DNA from 3 places in the Klebsiella sp. Sb-30 genome. Region 1 is predicted to be linked to each of the others. Evidence: predicted binding sites of a transcription regulator. Region 1 holds the regulator's gene; each other region holds the start of a gene.
The links. Region 1 encodes ArgR, which controls arginine synthesis, uptake and breakdown. Its sites were predicted from a motif close to ANTGAATAAAAATACANT; they were not measured.
Positions count from the first base shown of each region.

Region 2: the regulator ArgR is predicted to act here: its motif matches at 4,784-4,801, upstream of argC (N-acetyl-gamma-glutamyl-phosphate reductase).
Region 3: the regulator ArgR is predicted to act here: its motif matches at 5,005-5,022, upstream of argA (amino-acid N-acetyltransferase).

Region 1 is NZ_CM172749.1:514,296-521,255, forward strand. It holds gene aaeB (p-hydroxybenzoic acid efflux pump subunit AaeB) at 1-398, shown strand, start outside; gene AC236I_RS02455 (barstar family protein) at 560-835, shown strand; gene yhcN-B (DUF1471 family stress response protein YhcN-B) at 885-1,151, opposite strand; gene yhcN (peroxide/acid stress response protein YhcN) at 1,254-1,517, opposite strand; gene argR (transcriptional regulator ArgR) at 1,871-2,341, opposite strand; gene mdh (malate dehydrogenase) at 2,757-3,695, shown strand; gene AC236I_RS02480 (helix-turn-helix domain-containing protein) at 3,942-4,841, shown strand; gene AC236I_RS02485 (L-fucose/L-arabinose isomerase family protein) at 4,838-6,271, shown strand; gene AC236I_RS02490 (hypothetical protein) at 6,290-6,960, shown strand, end outside.
Region 2 is NZ_CM172749.1:5,233,407-5,240,366, forward strand. It holds gene sthA (Si-specific NAD(P)(+) transhydrogenase) at 1-229, shown strand, start outside; gene oxyR (DNA-binding transcriptional regulator OxyR) at 212-1,129, opposite strand; gene argH (argininosuccinate lyase) at 1,406-2,779, opposite strand; gene argB (acetylglutamate kinase) at 2,883-3,659, opposite strand; gene argC (N-acetyl-gamma-glutamyl-phosphate reductase) at 3,666-4,670, opposite strand; gene argE (acetylornithine deacetylase) at 4,849-6,000, shown strand; gene ppc (phosphoenolpyruvate carboxylase) at 6,256-6,960, shown strand, end outside.
Region 3 is NZ_CM172749.1:986,106-993,065, forward strand. It holds gene recB (exodeoxyribonuclease V subunit beta) at 1-1,641, shown strand, start outside; gene recD (exodeoxyribonuclease V subunit alpha) at 1,638-3,476, shown strand; gene argA (amino-acid N-acetyltransferase) at 3,640-4,971, opposite strand; gene amiC (N-acetylmuramoyl-L-alanine amidase AmiC) at 5,199-6,452, shown strand; gene cobD (threonine-phosphate decarboxylase CobD) at 6,467-6,960, shown strand, end outside.

The sequences.
Region 1 (6,960 bases):
TGTCATCCCTGACGACCAATACCTCTCGCCGTAAAGAGAACCATTTGCCGGCGCTTTATCAGCAGCTGTTCCTCTTGCTGAATAAGTTCCCCGGCGATATCGCCCGTTTCCGCCTGGCGCTGACCCTGATTATTGCCCATCAGCGTCTGCGGGATGCGCCTGTGCCGGTGAACGACGATCTGTCGGCATTTCACCGCCAGCTGCGCCGCACTGCGGACCATGTGATTTCCGCAGGCAGCGATGATAAACGACGTCGCTATTTTGCTCGTTTGTTAGAAGAGCTGGACGTTTATCAGGAAAAACTGCAGGTCTGGGAGGCGTCACCGCAGGTGACGGAACCGGTCCGACGGCTGGTGGATATGTTGCGTAAGTACCAGCATGTATTGACCAATAGCTAACTACCTGAACCGACGCTGAAGCGTCGGTTTTTTTATCACTATACTTAATCGTCGGGGATATTCGCGTTTCGTTCAGGGAAGCTGGGAGAGAAAACCCGGCGCGTGGAGGCATAGGCAGTATTGGCAGGTGGCAATAGCGCGATGTTGACAGGGTGTGGGCGATGACTATCTATACATTTGATTTTGATGATATAGCCGATCAGCAGGATTTCTATCGTGAATTTTCGCGGAGCTTCTCGCTCAACCGCGAGCAGGTGAACAATCTGGACTCATTGTGGGAAGCCGTCACCAGCGGTCTGCTGCCGCTGCCGCTGGAGATTGAGTTTATTCACTTAAGCGATAAGCAGCGTCGGCGCTTTGGCGCCTTGATATTGCTGTTTGATGAAGCGGAAGAAGAGCTGGAAGGGGAGCTACGGTTTAACGCCAGGCAGGCATAAAAAAGCCCCCGACAAGCGGGGGCAAGTCGTCGGATAAGACGACGAGGGTTTATTTGTACAACTCAGCTGTAGCGTGCCAGCTATCGCCGGTACGGGCTTCAATAATACGGTAGCTGCTTGCGCCTTCTTTTTCGGCTTTAGCCGCCAGTTCATGGCGCATATCCATCGGGGCGCTGCCTACCTGAGAAACAGAGATGGTGCCCATCGACTGCAGGTTTTGAGCTTGTTCCGCGTTGACCTGATGTACGGCGGCGCTAGCGCCGAAGGAGAGAACGGAAGCCAGGCCCAGGGATGCGATGATCATTGAACGTTTCATAATCTTTACTCCAACCATTTGTTGCAGCGGCGGGAGGCTTTATATGGGCCTGGGCCGCTGTGAATTATTCGTATTTAGTTCGTAACCGACAATCATTACGTCTTATTTATAAAGCTCTGCCGTAGCGTGCCAGTGGTCACCGGTACGGGCTTCGATGATGCGATAAGAAGACGCACCTTCTTCCTGAGCTTTTTTGTTCAGCATCTCATGCATATCCATCGGGGAAGAACTCACCGCGCCGACGGAAATGGTACCGATTGACTGACGGCCTTGCGCCTGATCGCTGTTGATAGAGTCAGCGGCGAAAGCGCCAAAGGACAGAACAGACAGGATGCTTAGTGCAGCTACAGTTGTTTTGATTTTCATGATGTTCACCTCGTCGAATCTTATTATTGAGGGCTCTTCGTTTCGTGACCCTCATCACAAAATCAAGTATACACTAATCACCAAAAATATTAATACCACGCTAATGGTTGTATGAGTAAATAATTACAAAGAATTGTCGTTTTTATAACGTATAAGAATTAGAAATGTCATTTACTCGCCATAGAAGTCTGATATAGCGATTAAAATCATATAGATAGGGTATTTTGATATTTTGTGCGCTTCTGGCCCGTTCATTCGGTAAAAGTATGTATAGAGGCCGAAAACCACACTAAATGTTAAAGAAATGCAATATTTTTGAAAAGACCCTCTGGTGGGAACCAGAGGGGAGGCTCTCAGAGTTCCTGTTCAAACAGGACGAGAATGGCGTCGTACAGATCTTTGACGGTGAAGCCTCTGGCCGGGGTCGTAAAGATAGTGTCATCGCCGGCAATGCTGCCGAGAATCCCTTCCGCCTTCCCGAGAGAGTCCAGCAGGCGAGCAATCAGCTGCGCAGCGCCCGGGCTGGTATGGATAACCACGACCGCATCGTTATAGTCGATATCCAACACGAGGTTTTTCAGCGGGCTGGAGGTCGTAGGAACGCCAAGTTCGGCAGGCAGGCAATAGACCATCTCCATTTTGGCGTTACGGGTACGAACCGCGCCAAATTTTGTCAACATGCGGGAGACTTTCGATTGGTTGATATTATCGAAACCTTCTTCCTGCAGCGCCTGGACGATTTCACCTTGAGAGCTGAACTTTTCTTCTTTAAGCAGCAGTTTAAACGCTTTAACCAGTTCTTCTTGTTTTGCCGAACTTCGCATAAGTCACCCAAATTATGGTGGTAAAAACAACATCATTATGCATAGTAATGAATTTTTATGCAAATAATCCGCAGGGGGATAAAGTAAATAATGTTATGAAGGGGGCATATTTTAGCAAATAACCCTGCTAAGGAACATGCCTTCATCACAGCGCGTAAATCGCTGTAAAAGTAAACTAAATGTTATGAGAATGATGTTGTTTTGCCGAGTGAGCTGGGTGTATTGTAACCAATAGTCGATCCGGTACTACGTTTTGCTGGATGGTCAGTCTCAGGGATGAAAATGCGAAGCGGATGCATCGCTGCGCACCAGAACGCATTCTTCAACCATACTTATTGTAATTGTTCATCTTGTGAATTAAGGTCCAGGCGACGGAGTAACGAAAGACTATATTAACCATAATAAGGAGTTTAGGATGAAAGTTGCAGTCCTCGGCGCCGCTGGTGGAATCGGCCAGGCGCTTGCCCTACTACTTAAGACCCAACTGCCTTCAGGTTCAGAACTCTCGTTGTACGATATTGCTCCGGTCACGCCGGGCGTGGCGGTTGATCTTAGCCATATTCCTACCGATGTAAAAATCAAAGGTTTCTCCGGTGAAGACGCAACTCCGGCGCTTGTTGGGGCTGATGTGGTGCTGATTTCCGCCGGTGTAGCCCGTAAACCAGGCATGGATCGCTCCGATTTATTTAACGTTAACGCTGGTATCGTGAAGAACCTGGTACAGCAGATAGCGAAAACCTGCCCGCAGGCCTGCATCGGTATCATTACTAACCCGGTGAACACCACGGTGGCCATCGCGGCAGAGGTGCTGAAAAAAGCCGGCGTTTACGATAAGAACAAACTGTTTGGCGTGACCACGCTGGACATCATCCGTTCAAATACCTTTGTGGCTGAGCTGAAAGGTAAATCCGCATCCGACGTTGAAGTGCCGGTTATTGGCGGCCACTCCGGCGTGACCATCCTGCCGCTATTGTCACAGATTGCTGGCGTGAGCTTCAGCGAGCAAGAAGTTGCCGATCTGACAAAACGCATCCAGAACGCCGGCACCGAAGTTGTTGAAGCGAAAGCCGGTGGCGGTTCTGCCACGCTTTCTATGGGGCAGGCGGCCGCCCGCTTTGGTCTTTCCTTAGTGCGTGCGATGCAGGGCGAGAAAGGCGTGGTCGAATGCGCTTATGTTGAAGGTGATGGCCAGTACGCGCGTTTCTTCTCGCAACCGTTACTGCTGGGCAAAAACGGCATCGAAGAGCGTCAGTCGTTCGGTAAGCTGAGCGCATTTGAGCAACAGGCGCTGGAAGGCATGCTCGATACGCTGAAGAAAGATATCGCCCTGGGCGAAGATTTTGTTAACAAGTAATTGTTCTGATTTGCCAATGATATAAACGAGCGGGCAGCCTTGCCCGCTCGCTGTTTTTAACGCCCCTGCCGCTTCCCGCGCTGTTGATTGTTATCAAAATGTGATCGCCTCTGCAACTTCGGCAATCCCTTCCTGATTCTTGATTTTTTGGTCACGCTACGACCGAATTTCCACCCGGCTCTTAAGGCGGGGCTGGTTTTGACTGGCTTATATTGATTTCACCTTGCCGCCATCACCGGGAAAAAAATGACCTCCTTAATGCTTAAGCGCAGTGATTACTTCACGAGTGCCGCCCATCCGGTGGCGGTGGAGCACCGCTGCCCGCAGGATATCTTCCCCCTGCATCGCCATGATTTTGACGAAATCGTTATTGTCTGGCGCGGCAACGGATTACACATCTGGAACGGGCTGCCGTACCGCATTACCTACGGTGACGTGCTGTATGTGACCCAGCAGGATAGCCATTACTACCAGTCGGTCGATAACCTCGAGCTGGGCAACATCCTGTTTTGCCGCGACCGCCTGCGCCTGGGCACCGACTGGCACAATCTGCTGCCCGGCACGGAAACCCACCAGCAAAGCCGTAGCTGGCGATTAACCCGGGAGTCGCTGGCAGTGATCCGCCAGCACGTCGAGCGCCTGGCCGGCGAGTGCGGCAGGCGGGACCCCGTTTCTTTACGCCTGAGCGAGTCGATATTTCTCGAACTGGTGCTTCTGCTGATGCGCCACCGCTACGCGCCGGACAAGCTGGCCTCTCACGCCCGTCAGGATATCGATCTGGTCATCGCCAGCCTCGGCTCGCGGCTGAATGAGAGATTTGAGCTGGAATCCCTCTGCGCGCAGCACCAGCTTTCTCCGCGTTCGGTACGCGACGCTTTCAAACAGATAACCGGTATGACCATCAGCCGCTACCAGATGCAGCGCCGCCTGTGCCGCGCCATCACGCTGCTCGGCACCAGCGACCTCTCCATTGCAGAAGTGGCGGAGGTAAGCGGTTTTAGCGACAGCAACTATTTCTCGGTCATCTTTCAGAAAAGCTTTAACCAGTCTCCCAGCCATTGTCGACGAGCGCTTCAGGCGCGGGGTCTGGGACGTGGACATTTTCCTTTCTCAGACGATTTATCCTCATCAGGAGACAACCTATGAATATACCCGCCACGCTTAATACCGCGCTATTTGGTATCGGGCTCAATACCTACTGGCCGCAGTTCAGCGGCCTCGAACAGCGCCTGCTGGGCTACCTGCAGGAGATTGAAGAGCAGCTCTCTGCGCCATCGCTCACGGTGCTGAACGGTGGGCTGGTGGATTCGCTGGAGAAAAGCGATGCGCTGGCCCTGCGTCTCAGGCAGTTTTCCCCGGACGTTATTGTGATAGCCATCAGCACCTATGCCCTGAGCTCCACCGTGCTGCCGCTGGTGCAGCAGTTTAGCGTGCCGGTGCTGATCCTGGCCCTCCAGCCGGAGCGGACGTTGCCGTACAGCGTGATTCGCGATCTGCCCGATCGCGGGGCGCGCACCGGCGAGTGGCTGGCGCATTGCCAGGCGTGCAGCGCGCCGGAACTGGCGAACGTCTTTAATCGCGCCGGGATCCACTGGGAAATGATCGTCGGAGCATTGCACAACGATCCCCACGTCTGGCGGGAAACCTGCGCCTGGCTGACGGCGCTGACGCTGAAAAAGCAGCTGGCGCAGACGCAGATTGGCGTGCTCGGCCACTACTACAACGGCATGTACGACGTCTATTCCAACATGACGAACCTCTCAGCGAAGCTGGGCGTTCGCTTCCAGCCGCTGGAGATGTGCGAGCTGCTGAGCTGGCGCGAGCAGGTTTCCGACAGGCAAATAGAAGAGAAACGGCGGGAAATAAGGGAAAAGCTGGTCATCGATGACAGCTGCGATGAGCGGGAGTTGCTGCGGGCAACGCATACCGCCGTCGCTCTCGACGACCTGGTCCGGGAAAACAAACTGCACGCGCTGGCGTACTACTACGAAGGCACGCCGGGCAGCGCCAATGAAAATATCGTCACCTCGCTGATTCTGGGCAACACGCTGCTTACCGGGCGGGATATTCCGGTTGCCGGGGAGTACGAAGTTAAAAACGTTATCGCGATGAAAATTCTCTCTTTACTCGGGGCCGGAGGCTCGTTTGCCGAACCTTACGGCATTGATTTCGATGATGATGTCGTGCTGTGGGGGCATGACGGCCCGGCTCATCCGGCGATGGCTGAAGGTGAAGTGCGCCTGGTGCCTTTGCCGGTTTATCACGGTAAGCCCGGCAAAGGGATCTCGATCCAGATGAGTGTACGCAACGGGCCGGTCACCTTCCTGTCGGTGGTGGAGGACGTCAACAACCGGGTGATTTTGCAGTACGCCGAAGGAGAATCGCTGGCGGGAGAAATACTGGATATCGGCAACACCAACAGCCGCTACCGCTTCGCCTGTGGCGCCCGGGCCTTCACCGAAAGCTGGTCGCGCGGCGGGGCGGCTCATCACTGCGCCATCGGTATCGGGCACCACGGTACGACGCTTGAAAAGCTCGCCAGTCTGCTCGGCGTGACGGCTACCCGCATTGTATAACCGCAAAGGAGAACCTTTATGAGTGCAAAAATTGGTATTTTCGCCATCGGTCTTGAAGCGTACTGGCCGCAGTTTTCGGGCATGAAAGAGCGACTGATGGAGCATCATCAGCGGCTGCTGGAGAAATTCTCGCCGCGCGACGTCGTTGCCGCAGGCATGGTGGACAATCCGGCAAGAGCGCGGGAGGCGGGGCTGCGCTTTCAGGCGGAAGATGTGGATATTATTTTCTGCCACCTGACAACCTACGCCTCGTCCGAGGCCCTGTTGCCGGTAGTGCGCGCGCTGGGCAACGTGACGCTGGTGCTGCTGAACGTCCAGTCGGTTCCCGCGTTGGATCTGGATAGAACCCTGACTATCGACGACTGGCTGGGCAAAGGTTGTACCTGCGCCGGGCTGCCCGAAATGACCGCCGTGCTGCGCCGTTTCGAGCATCCTTTTGCGGTGGTTTCCGGCTACCTTGAAGGAGATACGATCCTTGATGAGAAGATTAGCCAGTGGTGCGACGCGGCCAACGCCTGCCGTCGCCTGAAGTCAGGGAACATCGGCATTCTTGGCCGTCCGTATCCGGGGATGATGGATCTCAACGTCGATGAGACGCAGATTTTCCGCACCTTCGGCAGCTACGTGAAGCATCTGAACTGGGAGGATATCGCGGCCAATATTGCCCACGGCTTTAACCAGGACGACAT
Region 2 (6,960 bases), 660 kb from region 1:
GAGCGTGGGCACGCTGAAGATCCTGTTCCATCGGGAAACGAAAGAGATCCTTGGGATTCATTGCTTTGGCGAGCGCGCGGCCGAGATTATTCATATCGGCCAGGCGATTATGGAGCAAAAAGGTGGTGGCAACACCATTGAGTACTTCGTCAACACCACCTTTAACTACCCGACCATGGCGGAAGCCTATCGGGTTGCCGCGCTAAACGGCTTAAACCGCCTGTTTTAACGCTTTGTCGAAATGGCCATCCATGGTGCTGCGGATGGCCTCCGCCAGATGTTCGTAGCGGCTGCGCAGCGGGGAACCGGGGCGGTAAACCAACCCGATCGTTCGTCTCGGTTCCGGCTTAATGCACGGAATATAGACCACGCCATCGCGTTTTCTCTCCTGCGGCACCGCTAACGCCGGCAGCAGCGTGATCCCGCTGCCTGCGGCCACCATGTTACGCAGCGTTTCGAGACTGGTCGCGCGGAAATGCGTATCTTCATCCGCACCGGCCTCAAAACAGAACCCCATCGCCTGATCGCGCAGGCAGTGGCCATCTTCCAGCATCAGCAGCTTCTCCCCGGCCAAATCGGACATCGGCACGCGATCGCGATTTGCCCACGGGTGATCTTCGTAGATTGCCAGCATCATCGGCTCGTCAAACAGCGGCACCTCGATAAAGGCCTCGCTCTCTTTCACCAGCGCGAGGATCGCGCAGTCCAGCTTGCCGCTGTCCAGCTGGGCCAGCAGCTGATGCGTTTGGGCTTCATGCAGGTACATTTCCAGCTTGGGAAACGTCTGGTGCAGCATCGGTATGATTTGTGGCAACAGGTAAGGACCAATGGTCGGAATCAGGCCAATATGCAGCGGCCCGGACATGGTTTCACCCTGTTGACTTGCCATTTCCTTGAGCACTTTGACTTCGCGTAACACGGTACGCGCCTGATCCACCAGCAACAGTCCGGCCTGGGTAAACAGAACCTTACGGCTGGTGCGCTCCAGCAACATGACCCCAAGTTCATCCTCCAGCTTGCGAATTTGTCCGCTAAGCGTGGGTTGGCTGACGTGGCAGGAGTCCGCCGCGCGCCGGAAGTGGCGGTGCTCGGCTAGCGCAACCAGGTATTCAAGATCGCGAATATTCATTATTCATCCTCCGTCGCCATGATAGTTCATGGCGATAGATAGCATAGCAACGAACGATTATCCCTATCAAGTTTTCTGTTCAATAATAAACCCAGAAACGAGGCAAAAGTCAGAAAATCACGACATTGCCTCAGCATATTCCCTGACCAGATAACTAAAGCCAACGTGAACTTTTGCGGACCTTGTGTCCGCTTTTTTTTGCATAAAAAAGCCCGGACATAGCCCGAGCCTCTTTTCTCACTCATCCCACTGGAATCATTCAGGAGCGGCGAGGATTTACACCAGACGCTGTTTCGCGTCAGCAATCGCCTGGGCAACCTGCTTCGGCGAGACGCCGCCTTTTGCCGAGCGCTTATCCAGACAAGACTGCAGCGACAGAATCGGATAGACATCGTCGGCAATCACGCTGCTAAACTTCTGCAGGTCGGCCAGCGCCAGATCTTCCAGCGGTTTGCCCTGGGCGATCGCTTCAACAACCGCTTCCCCGACAATATGGTGCGCTTCACGGAACGGTACGCCTTTTGCAACCAGATAATCCGCCAGTTCGGTCGCATTTGCGTAGCCCTGCTGCGCCGCCTCTTCACAACGCGGACGCTTGACCTGAATACCATCCAGCACCAGCGTCGCCATATGCAGGCAGTCAAGCCAGGTATCGAGCGCGTCGAACAGCCCTTCTTTGTCTTCCTGCATATCTTTATTGTAGGCCAGCGGCAGACCTTTCAGAGTCATCATCATTCCGGTCAGGGCACCCTGAACACGGCCACATTTTCCGCGGATAAGTTCGAGCGCATCCGGATTCTTTTTCTGTGGCATCAGCGAGGAACCGGAGGTAACGCGATCGGATAATTCAATAAAACCGGCTTCGCCCGTATTAAAGAAAATCAGATCTTCGGCGAAACGTGACAGGTGAACCATGCCAATCGACGCATCGGAGAGCAGCTCCAGTACGTGGTCACGGTCAGAAACGCTGTCCAGGCTATTGCGGGTCGCCGAAGCAAAACCCAGCCAGTCAGCCAGCTGCTCGCGATCGATATCATAGGCGGTACCCGCCAGCGCACCGCAGCCCAGAGGGCTGACGTCCAGACGCTTAAGGGTATCCTGCAGGCGGCTTTCATCCCGCGCCAGCATCTCAACGTAGGCCAGGCACCAGTGGGCGAACGTCACCGGCTGCGCACGCTGCAGGTGGGTATAACCCGGCATAACGGCATCCTGGTTGTTCTGCGCCGTATCCACCAGCGCGCTTTGCAGCTGGCGGTTCGCAGAGAGTAGCTCCGCAACGGTATCTTTACACCACAGCTTCAGGTCGGTTGCGACCTGATCGTTACGGCTCCGCCCGGTATGCAATTTTTTACCCAGCTGGCCCACTTTGTCGATCAGTTTACCTTCCACCCAGCTGTGGATATCTTCCGCATCGCTTGCAAGAATTTGCTGCGGATTCGCCCGCACCTCTTCCAGCAGCACGCTGAGCGCCTCTTCCAGCTGCTGCTGCTCAGCGGCACTCAGAACGCCCACCGTCACCAGCGCTTTAGACCAGGCAACAGAGCCAACGATATCCTGCTCCGCCAGGCGATAGTCGAAGCGCAAAGAGTCGTTGAACTGCTTGAACCGCTGATCTGCTGCCTGAGTAAAACGCCCGCCCCAAAGTGCCATAACCATTTTCCTTAAATTCGTTTAGTTCTGCCGGGTGACGCTTCGCTAACCCGACCTACAGTCTTGTAGGCCCGGCCAGCAATACGCCGCCGGGCATGAAATATTAAGCCAGAATACGCGTGCCGATAGGCGTGCCATTAAATAATGCCGGCAGCTGTTCCGCGTGACGCCAGGAGGCGATATCCACCGGGCGTCCCAGCGCGCGCGCCGCATCCAGCGCGGCATTCACCTTGACGATCATGCCGTCAGTGATAATGCCTTGTTCGATCAGCTGCTCCGCCTTCGCCGCGGTCATCTCCGCGATGCGCTGGCCTTTACCATCGAGAATACCGCTGACATCGGAAAGCAGAATCAGATCCGCGCCGAGGGTCGCCGCCAGCGCAGTGGCCGCCTGGTCAGCATTCACGTTCATCAGCTCTCCTTCATCGGTCACGCCGATCGAACTGACTACCGGCAGGTAGCCGCCGGCCAGCAGGGTGTTAATCAGCGCCGGCGATCCCGGCTGCGCCAGGCCAACGTGGCCCAGATCTTCATCAAGCTGAGTGACCTTCACGCTATCACCATCGCCAAGGAAAAGGCCAACGGACATAATATGGTGTTTCTTCGCCCATGCCAGCAGCGTCTTATTCGCGGTTCCCGCCAGCGCACCGGTAATAATGTCGATCTGATCCGCAGGCGTCACCCGCAGACCGTTTTTCTTGTTCACCGGCAGGTTGAGCTGCTTCATCAGCTCATCCACCACACAGCCGCCGCCGTGAACAATAACCAGCGGGCGATGATGCGTTTCACGATAATTGACCAGCGCGGTAAACAGACGCTCCAGCGCTTCTTCGCTGTCGAGTAAAACGCCGCCGAGTTTGATAATTAATGGGTTCATCATCACACCTTAAATAAGAGACTGCGTTTCAGCGAAGCCGAAACGAATATTCGCGCACTGTACTGCCTGTGCTGCCGCGCCTTTCAGCAGGTTATCTTCCGCCGCCACCACGATGATATGCTGGTCCTGAACCGCAAAACCGATATCACAGAATGGCAGACCTACGACGTTTTTCAATGCGGGCACGCCTTTATCGTATAAACGTACCAATGGCTTATCGGCATACGCCTGCTGGAACACACCGGCAACCTGCTCTTTGCTGACGCCCGGCTTCAGGCGGCAGGTAATGGTTTCCAGAATCCCACGTTTAAAGTTGCCGAGATGAGGCGTAAAAATCACCTCTGCGCCAAGATGGGTCGAGATTTCCGGGTGGTGACGATGGTTGAACACGCCATACGGCTGCAGACTGACTTCACAGAAGCTATTGCCGATGGCCGCTTTACGTCCCGCACCGCTGACGCCGCTGGTGGCGTTGATCACCGGCCACTGGGTAAGATCCAGCAGGTCCGCATCGATCAACGGCTTCAGCGACAGCTGAGCCGCCGTTGGATAGCAGCCCGGTACGGCGACCAGATTCGCCTCTTTCAGTTTGTCGACGCTCCACTCTGCCAGGCCATATACCGCCTGCTCAAGCAGGGCCGGATGCTGATGAGTAAAGCCGTAATATTTTTCGTAGAACGCACCGTCATTTACGCGGAAGGCGCCGGATAAGTCGAACACCACGCAGCCTGCGGCAAGGAACTGCGGCGCCAGCTCGTGGCTCACTTCATGGGCGGTAGCGAGGAAGACGACATCCACCCCGGCGCTAAATTCGCTGATATCTGACATCGGCTGCAGCGGTAAATCCACAATGCCTTTCAGCTGCGGATGCAAATCGGAAATTGATTTCCCTGCATCATTGCTTTGCGCGGAGACCGTCAAAGCGGTTATGGTCATATGAGGATGGCGATTTACATAGGTCACTAGCTCTGCGCCGGCATAACCGCTGGCACCCACAATCAGCGTCTTCAACATCGGGGCTCTTCACCTTCTTACGTCATATTTGTCCAGGAAGCATTTCTCTTCCTCACCCTGTTAAGCCGTAAGCACTTTCCCTACATTTTATGGGTTTTCTTACGCTCAACGATAATGTATTTTTATTCACTAATACTGCATGAATATTGATACTATCATGACCCGAGGTGTGTCAACAATGAAAAACAATTTACCACCCTTTATCGAGATTTACCGCGCATTGATCGCCACACCTTCCATCAGCGCAACCGAAGAGGCGCTGGATCAAAGTAATGAGACTTTAATCAATTTACTCGCCGGCTGGTTCCGCGAAATCGGCTTCAATGTCGAAGTGCAGCCGGTGCCAGATACGCGCAACAAATTCAATATGCTGGCCAGTACCGGCCACGGCGCTGGCGGCCTGCTTCTCGCCGGCCATACGGATACCGTTCCCTTTGATGACGGCCGCTGGACCCGCGATCCTTTCACCCTCACCGAGCACGAAAACAAGCTGTACGGCCTCGGCACCGCCGACATGAAAGGCTTTTTTGCCTTTATTCTTGATGCACTGCGCGATGTCGATGTCAGTAAGCTGAAAAAGCCGCTCTACATCCTGGCTACCGCCGATGAAGAGACCAGCATGGCCGGCGCCCGTTACTTTGCCGAAACGACCCTGCTACGCCCGGATTGCGCCATCATCGGCGAACCAACCTCTCTGCAGCCGGTACGCGCGCACAAAGGCCATATGTCCAACGCCATCCGTATCCAGGGGCAGTCCGGCCACTCCAGCGATCCGGCGCGCGGCGTCAACGCCATTGAGCTGATGCACGATGCCATTGGTCGCATCATGCAGCTGCGCGACTCGCTGAAAGAGCGCTATCACTACGATGCCTTCACCGTACCCTATCCGACGCTCAACCTCGGGGCTATCCATGGCGGCGACGCGTCAAACCGAATCTGCGCCTGCTGCGAGCTGCATATGGATATTCGCCCGCTTCCGGGCATGACGCTCAACGATCTCAACGGACTGCTGGATGAAGCGCTGGCACCGGTTAGCGAACGCTGGCCGGGTCGCCTGACCGTCTCCGAGCTGCATCCGCCGATTCCGGGTTACGAATGCCCGCCGGACCACCGGCTGGTCCAGGTCGTTGAAAAGCTACTCGGCGCACAAACTGAAGTCGTGAACTACTGCACCGAAGCGCCGTTTATTCAGACGCTCTGCCCGACGCTGGTTTTAGGTCCAGGCTCTATTAATCAGGCCCACCAGCCGGATGAATATCTGGAAACCCGCTTTATCAAGCCGACCCGTGAGCTGATTACGCAGGTTGTCCACCATTTCTGCTGGCACTAAAAGCCAGCGGATCCCGCCCCTTTTCCTGGGGCGGGACGGTGATTCTGGTCACATTTCCATAAGCAACGCTTATCAAGCGACGTCTGAGTTAAATTTCGCAAATTGCCGCCATTTATTCGTTTGCTGAAGCGATTTCGCAACAATTGACGTGGGGGTTTTTACGTGGCTTTATAAAAGACGGCTGCTTATCCGCCGCTCAACGTTGCAGAGTGCCGGGTATAACAAAATAAAATGAGATGGGGTGTCTGGGGTAACATGAACGAACAATATTCCGCTTTGCGTAGTAATGTCAGTATGCTCGGTAAGGTGCTAGGCGATACCATCAAGGATGCACTGGGAGAGAACATTCTTGATCGTGTCGAAACTATCCGTAAATTGTCCAAGTCTTCTCGCGCCGGCAATGAAGCCAATCGCCAGGAATTGCTCACCACGCTGCAAAACTTGTCCAACGACGAGCTGCTGCCGGTCGCTCGCGCCTTCAGCCAGTTCCTGAACCTGGCGAATACGGCGGAGCAGTACCACAGTATTTCGCCAAACGGCGAAGCGGCCAGCAATCCGGAAGTGATTGCCCGCACCCTGAGAAAACTCAAAGACCAACCTCATCTCAACGAAGACACCATTAAAAAAGCGGTGGAGTCCCTGTCTCTGGAGCTGGTGTTAACCGCTCACCCCACCGAGATCACCCGCCGTACGCTGATCCACAAAATGGTGGAAGTGAACAACTGCCTGAAGCAGCTTGATAATAAAGATATCGCGGATTACGAACACCATCAGCTGATGCGCCGTCTGCGCCAGCTGATCGCCCAGTCATGGCATACGGATGAAATCCGTAAGTACCGCCCGACCCCGGTTGATGAAGCGAAATGGGGTTTTGCCGTTGTTGAAAACAGCCTGTGGGAAGGGGTACCAAACTACCTGCGCGAGCTGAATGAACAGCTGGAAGAGAACCTCAACTATCAG
Region 3 (6,960 bases), 470 kb from region 1:
CGAGCGTGGGACGCGCTGGTTGAAGAGTTCAGCGGCTACCGGCAAATCTGGCGCCAGCGCGGGGTGATGCCGATGCTGCGGGCGCTAATGAGCGCGCGGCAGATTGCGGAAAACCTGCTGGTGACGGTCGGCGGTGAACGCCGTTTAACCGACATCCTGCATATCAGCGAACTGCTGCAGGAGGCGGCCAGCCAGCTGGAAAGCGAACATGCGCTGGTGCGCTGGCTGACGCAGCATATCGCCGAACCGGACAGCAATGCGTCCAGTCAGCAGATGCGCCTGGAAAGCGATAAGCATCTGGTGCAAATCGTCACCGTCCACAAATCAAAGGGGCTGGAATACCCGCTGGTCTGGCTGCCGTTTATTGCTCGTTTCCGCAAACAGGATCAGGCGTTTTATCACGATCGCGACTCGTTTGCCGCGGTGCTCGATCTTGGTCAGGATGAGGGCAGTCTGGAGCTGGCGGAGGCGGAGCGCCTGGCGGAAGATTTACGTCTGCTGTACGTCGCGCTGACCCGCGCGGTCTGGCACTGCAGTCTCGGCGTGGCTCCGTTGAGCACCCGACGCAGCGACAAACCCGGCGCCAGCGATTTTCATCAGAGCGCGCTCGGGCGCCTGCTACAAGGCGCCGAAGCCATGGATGCCGCCGGGCTGGCTGCGTGTTTGCAAGCCTTCTGCGGCGAAGATATCGCGCTGCAAATGGCCACTGTCCCGGATGCTACGCCCTGGCAGGCGCCGCAGGAGACGCTGCCGCCGCTGTCCGCCAGGAGCCTTGAGCGTCAGGTTAGCGATGACTGGCGGGTGACCAGCTATTCCGGATTACAGCAGCATGGTCAGAGCGCGGCTCAGGATCTGTTGCCGCGTCTTGACGTTGATGCCGCCGGCGTCGGTGACGTCGCCGCAGAACCGCAGCTTACGCCGCATCAGTTTCCGCGCGGCGCATCGCCGGGGACATTCCTGCACAGCCTGTTTGAAGATCTCGATTTTACCCAACCAGTGCCTGCTGACTGGATGGCGGAAAAGCTGCAGTCCGGCGGCTTCGGTGAGCAGTGGACGCCGGTGCTGACGCAGTGGCTGGATGACGTGCTCCGGACTCCGTTACCGGGGGCCGGGATTGCGCTGAACCAACTTTCCGCGATGGATAAGCAGGTCGAAATGGCCTTCTATTTGCCGATCGAACGCCCGCTGGAACCGCTGCGTCTGGACGCGCTGATTCGCCGCTACGATCCGCTCTCCGTAGATTGCCCGCTGCTCGACTTCCGCCAGGTCCGCGGGATGTTAAAAGGCTTTATCGACCTCGTTTTCCGCCATAACGGCCGATATTACCTGCTGGATTATAAATCGAACTGGCTGGGAGAGGACCGCGAGGCCTACACCCGTCAGGCGATGGAACAGGCGATGCGGGCGCATCGCTACGATCTGCAGTACCAGCTTTATAGTCTGGCGCTGCACCGCTACCTGCGACACCGCATTGCGGACTACGACTACGAACGCCATTTTGGCGGCGTTATTTATCTCTTTTTACGCGGCATGGACGGGCAGGGGGGCGAGCAGGGCATTTTCACCACCCGTCCCGCGCAGCCGCTGATTGACGGTCTCGATGCGCTGTTTGCCGGAGACGTTCAGGAGGTTCTGTCATGACGATGGATGAACTGCTGCTGGAAGCGGCCAGTCAGCGCCTGCTGCGCCCGTTAGATGTGCAGTTTGCCCTGATGGTGGCGCAAGAGGCGCATCCGGCGGTGAAGCTGGCGGCGGCGGTGCTTAGCCGTGATGCCGGCGAAGGGCACGTTTGTCTGCCGATAGCGCGTCTGCGGACGGACGAGTTTCTGAGCGGTAAAACCAACGAACTGCGTGAACAGCTGCTGGCCCAGGCGGGCGTCCCCGATGACTGGTCCGCGCTGCTGCTTGCTTCGGAGGCGGTCAGCGGTGGCGAACGTCCAACGCCGATCGTCCTGTGCGGCGACCGACTCTATCTCAACCGGATGTGGCGTAATGAGCTGACCGTCGCCCGCTTCTTCAACGAAGCTAACCAGGTTGTGGACGTTGACGAGGCCCTGTTGGCCCGAACGCTGGACGCGCTGTTCCCCGCCAGCGATGAGATCGACTGGCAAAAAGTTGCCGCCGCAGTGGCGTTGACCCGCCGTATTTCGGTGATTTCCGGCGGTCCCGGCACCGGAAAAACCACCACCGTCGCCAGACTGCTGGCGGCGTTGATTCAGACAACCCGGCAACCGCGCTGCCGTATCCGACTGGCGGCGCCGACCGGGAAAGCGGCGGCACGATTGACGGAATCGTTGGGGGAGGCGCTGCGTCGCCTGCCGCTAACCGATGAGCAGAAGGCGCTGTTACCTACCGAAGCCAGCACGTTGCATCGTCTGCTGGGCGCTCAGCCCGGTAGCCAACGGATGCGCTACCACGCCGGTAATCCGCTGCACCTCGATGTGCTGGTGGTGGATGAAGCTTCAATGATTGACCTGCCGATGATGGCGCGGCTGATTGATGCCCTGCCGGAGCACGGGCGGGTTATTTTCCTCGGCGACCGCGATCAGCTGGCGTCGGTGGAGGCCGGAGCGGTGCTCGGGGATATTTGTGCCTGGGTCAATGCCGGCTATACCGCCGGACGTGCGGCGCAGCTGGAGAGGCTGACCGGCCACCCGGTGCCGGCGGGAGAAAGTGATGTCGCCGGCGCGCTGCGCGACAGCCTGTGCCTGCTGCAAAAAAGCTATCGTTTTGGCAGCCATTCCGGCATCGGTAGCCTGGCTCGCGCCGTGAACAACGGCGATCGTCACGGCGTCAGAGCGACGTTACGCCAGGCCTTCGAGGATATTGTGCTGCATCCGCTGAGTACGACTGAAGAGTATGAAGTCATGCTAAAGCAGTCGCAGGAAGGATACGGTCGCTATTTGCAGCTGCTTCGCGAGCGGGCCGAGCCGGAGGCACTGATCGCCGCCTTTGGTGAATTTCAGCTACTGTGCGCCCTGCGCGACGGCCCTTACGGCGTCAGCGGGGTGAATGAACAGCTGGAGCAGATGCTTAACCGTCGGCGGGCGATAACGCTGCCGAGGCATTCACGCTGGTATGAAGGGCGTCCGGTGATGATTTCCCGCAACGACAGCGCGCTGGGGCTGTTTAATGGCGATATCGGTATTGCGCTGGAACGAGGGGAGGGGCTGCGGGTCTGGTTCCCGATGCCGGATGGCAGCATTAAATCGGTGCAGCCAAGTCGTTTGCCGGAGCACGACACCGCCTGGGCGATGACGGTGCATAAATCGCAGGGGTCGGAGTTTGACCATGCGGCGTTGATTCTGCCCGCCAAAATCGTACCGCTGGTCACCCGCGAGCTGGTCTATACCGCGATCACGCGGGCAAAACAGCGGCTCTCGATTTATGCCGATGAACAGGTGCTAACCCAGTCTATCGTCGCCCGTACCGAGCGGCGCAGCGGGCTGGCGGACATTTTTGCCAGCGGCGTGTAACTTTAACCTTCAGCCGCTAGCCGGGGATCGCCGGCTCAACCGCCAGCGGTTTCCCCGGCTGGCGCAGCGCTTAGCCGGGGAAAATGTGAGATGAGCTGGCTCCGGGGGGCGGAGGAGAGGTCGCCCGGATAAGGCGTTTACGCCGCGATCCGCGGCGGTGACATCAGCCGAGATCGGCCATCATGACTTTGGAGCGACGCTGGTAGTTGTACATCTCTTTCTTACTTTCCGGCAGCAGATCGATATCGACCGGCGTAAAGCCGCGCTCCTGGAACCAGTGAATACTGCGGGTAGTAAGGACAAACAATTTGCTCAATCCCATCTGCTTCGCCTGGGTGGCAATGCGGTTCAGCAGCACTTCCCCGCGCGATGAGCTGCGATAGTCCGGATGCACCGCGACGCAGGCCATTTCGCCGATTTTCTCTTCCGGGAACGGATAGAGCGCAGCGCAGGCAATCGTGGTGTTATCGCGCTGAATAATCGTGAATTTATCGATTTCCATCTCCAGCTGTTCGCGGGAGCGGCGCACCAGAATGCCCTGTTGCTCCAGCGGGCTAATCAGCTCAAGAATACCGCCGATATCGTTAATGGTGGCGCGGCGAATCTGCTCGGCGCTTTCCATGACGATCTGGGTGCCGATACCGTCGCGTGAGAACAGCTCCTGCAGCAGCGCCCCGTCTTCCTGATAGCTGATCAGGTGACAACGCCGCACGCCGCTGCGGCAGGCCTTAACCGCACCGCGCAGAAAACGCACCGTGCCGGAGTTGTAATCCTCTTCCGCCTCCAGCTCTTCCACACGCGCCTGAGCTTCGTTGGGGAACAGTTCGGAAACAATCACTCCATCCTGGTTGTAAACCCCCTGCGACGAGCAGAAACCGATCATCTTTTCCGCCTTCAGCTTAACGGCCAGCTGGGTGGCAATTTCTTCCGAGGTCAGATTGAAGCTTTCGCCGGTGACGGAAACGGCAACCGGGCCCATCAGCACGATAGCGCCGTTATCCAGCTGGCGATGGATCGCCTCTTCATCAATACGGCGGATGCGCCCGCTATGGCAATAATCCACGCCGTCGTCGACGCCCAGCGGCTGAGCGATAATAAAGTTTCCGCTCACCACGTTGATATGGGCGCCCTGCAGCGGGGTATTATTCAGGCTCATTGACAGACGCGCGGTAATTTCCAGCTGCAGCATGCCCGCAGCCTGTTTCACCAGTTCGAGGGTTTTGGCGTCGGTGACGCGGGTCTGTTTATGGTAGACCGGTTCGTGGTGATGCTCTGCCAGATTGGCATCAATCTGCGGGCGTGCGCCATAGACCACCACCAGGCGGATGCCCAGGCTATGCAAAAGGCCAATGTCATTGACAATACTGGAGAAATTCTCATGCTCGATTGCTTCGCCGCCGAGCATGATGACAAACGTTTTTCCCCGATGAGCGTTAATATAGGGGACAGAATGGCGGAATCCTTCTACCAGTTCAGTGCGACGCTCCTTCACCATGACCCAACCCTCAATGCATGATTATTCGTAATTAGTGTATTTTTATTCTGTTTTGGCGTTAAACGCAAGTCTAAATTTGCGACGAAACTGATAAAAATCTGTGATCAAATGCGTACTGCCTAAGATTGTTTACCCTTTTATTGATGACAGGTTATGCAGCTTTCGTTAAAGTTTCCGGTCAATCTGTCTGTTTTGAGTACGAATACGTTTTATTGCTTGGGAGTGGCATGCCGGGATACAAGTCAGGATTAAGCCGCCGTCGTTTTTTACAGGGGGCGGGCGCAATGTGGTTAATGAGCGTCAGCCCGCTGGGTTTAGCGGCCGCCGCGCAGGTCGTCGCCGTACGCGTCTGGCCGTCGTCAACCTATACGCGCGTTACGGTAGAATCCAGTCATGTGCTGAAATATCGGCAGTTTGCGTTGAGCAATCCGGAACGGCTGGTGGTGGATCTGGAAGGCGTCAATCTTAACTCCGTGCTAAAAGGCATGGGGGCGAGTATTCGCGATGATGACCCTTATATTAAGTCCGCGCGCGTCGGCCAGTTTGATCCGCAAACCGTGCGCATGGTCTTTGAACTCAAACAGAACATCAAGCCGCAGCTCTTTGCCCTGGCACCGGTGGCCGGCTTTAAAGAACGTCTGGTGATGGATCTCTATCCTGCGACCGCCACCGATGTTCAGGATCCGCTGCTGGCGTTACTGGAAGATTACAACAAAGGCGATCTCGACCGTCAGGTCCCGCCGGCAGAAAGCGGGCCGAAGCCGGGTAAAGCCGGGCGCGACCGACCTATTGTGATCATGCTTGACCCGGGCCACGGCGGCGAAGACACCGGCGCGATCGGCAAATACCATACCCGTGAGAAAGATGTGGTGCTGCAGATTGCCCGTCGGCTACGGGCGCTGATCGAAAAAGAGGGCAACATGCGCGCCTACATGACCCGCAATGAAGATGTCTTCATTCCGCTGAAGGTTCGCGTGGCCAAAGCACAAAAGCAGCGCGCCGATCTGTTCGTTTCGATTCACGCCGATGCCTTTACCAGCCGACAGCCGCGAGGCTCATCGGTATTTGCCCTGTCGACCAAAGGGGCCACCAGTACCGCCGCGAAATTCCTCGCGCAGACCCAGAACGCCTCTGACCTGATCGGGGGGGTCAGCAAGAGCGGCGATCGCTATGTCGACCATACGATGTTCGATATGGTGCAGTCGCTGACCATCGCCGATAGCCTGAAGTTTGGTAAGGCGGTGCTGCAAAAAATGGGAAAAATCAATAATTTGCATAAAAACCAGGTCGAACAGGCGGGCTTCGCGGTGCTGAAAGCGCCGGATATTCCGTCGATCCTGGTGGAGACGGCGTTTATCAGTAACGTAGAAGAAGAGCGTAAGCTGAAAACGGCGACTTTCCAGCAGCAGGTGGCTGAGTCGATACTGGCGGGGATTAAAGCCTACTTCGCCGATGGCGCCACGCTGGCAAGGCGCGGATAATACGGGAGCGGGAGATGGCGCTACTGAAGAGCGTGCACGGCGGTAATACCCGAGAAGCCGCTGCGCTGCTGGGCATTGAGGCGCAGCAGCTGCGGGATTTCAGCGCCAATATTAATCCTCTTGGCATGCCCGAGAGCGTCAGACGGGCGCTTATCGATAATCTTGCCCTGGCGGAGCGCTACCCTGACGTTGAATACCAGCAGCTGCACCTTGCGCTGGCGGAGCACCACCGTATTCCCGCATCGTGGGTCCTGGCAGGCAATGGCGAAACCGAATCCATTTTTACGCTCGTTCACGGGCTGAAGCCGCGCACGGCGATGGTGGTGAAACCTGGTTTTGCAGAATATCGCCGCGCGCTGCAGACGGTCGATTGCACTCTCCTCGAGTTCGCGCTGCGTGAAGAGGATGGCTGGCAGTTGACCGACGCGATTCTCGATGTGCTGACGCCAGAGCTGGACTGTTTGTTCCTCTGTACGCCCAATAATCCGACCGGCCTGCTGCCGGCACG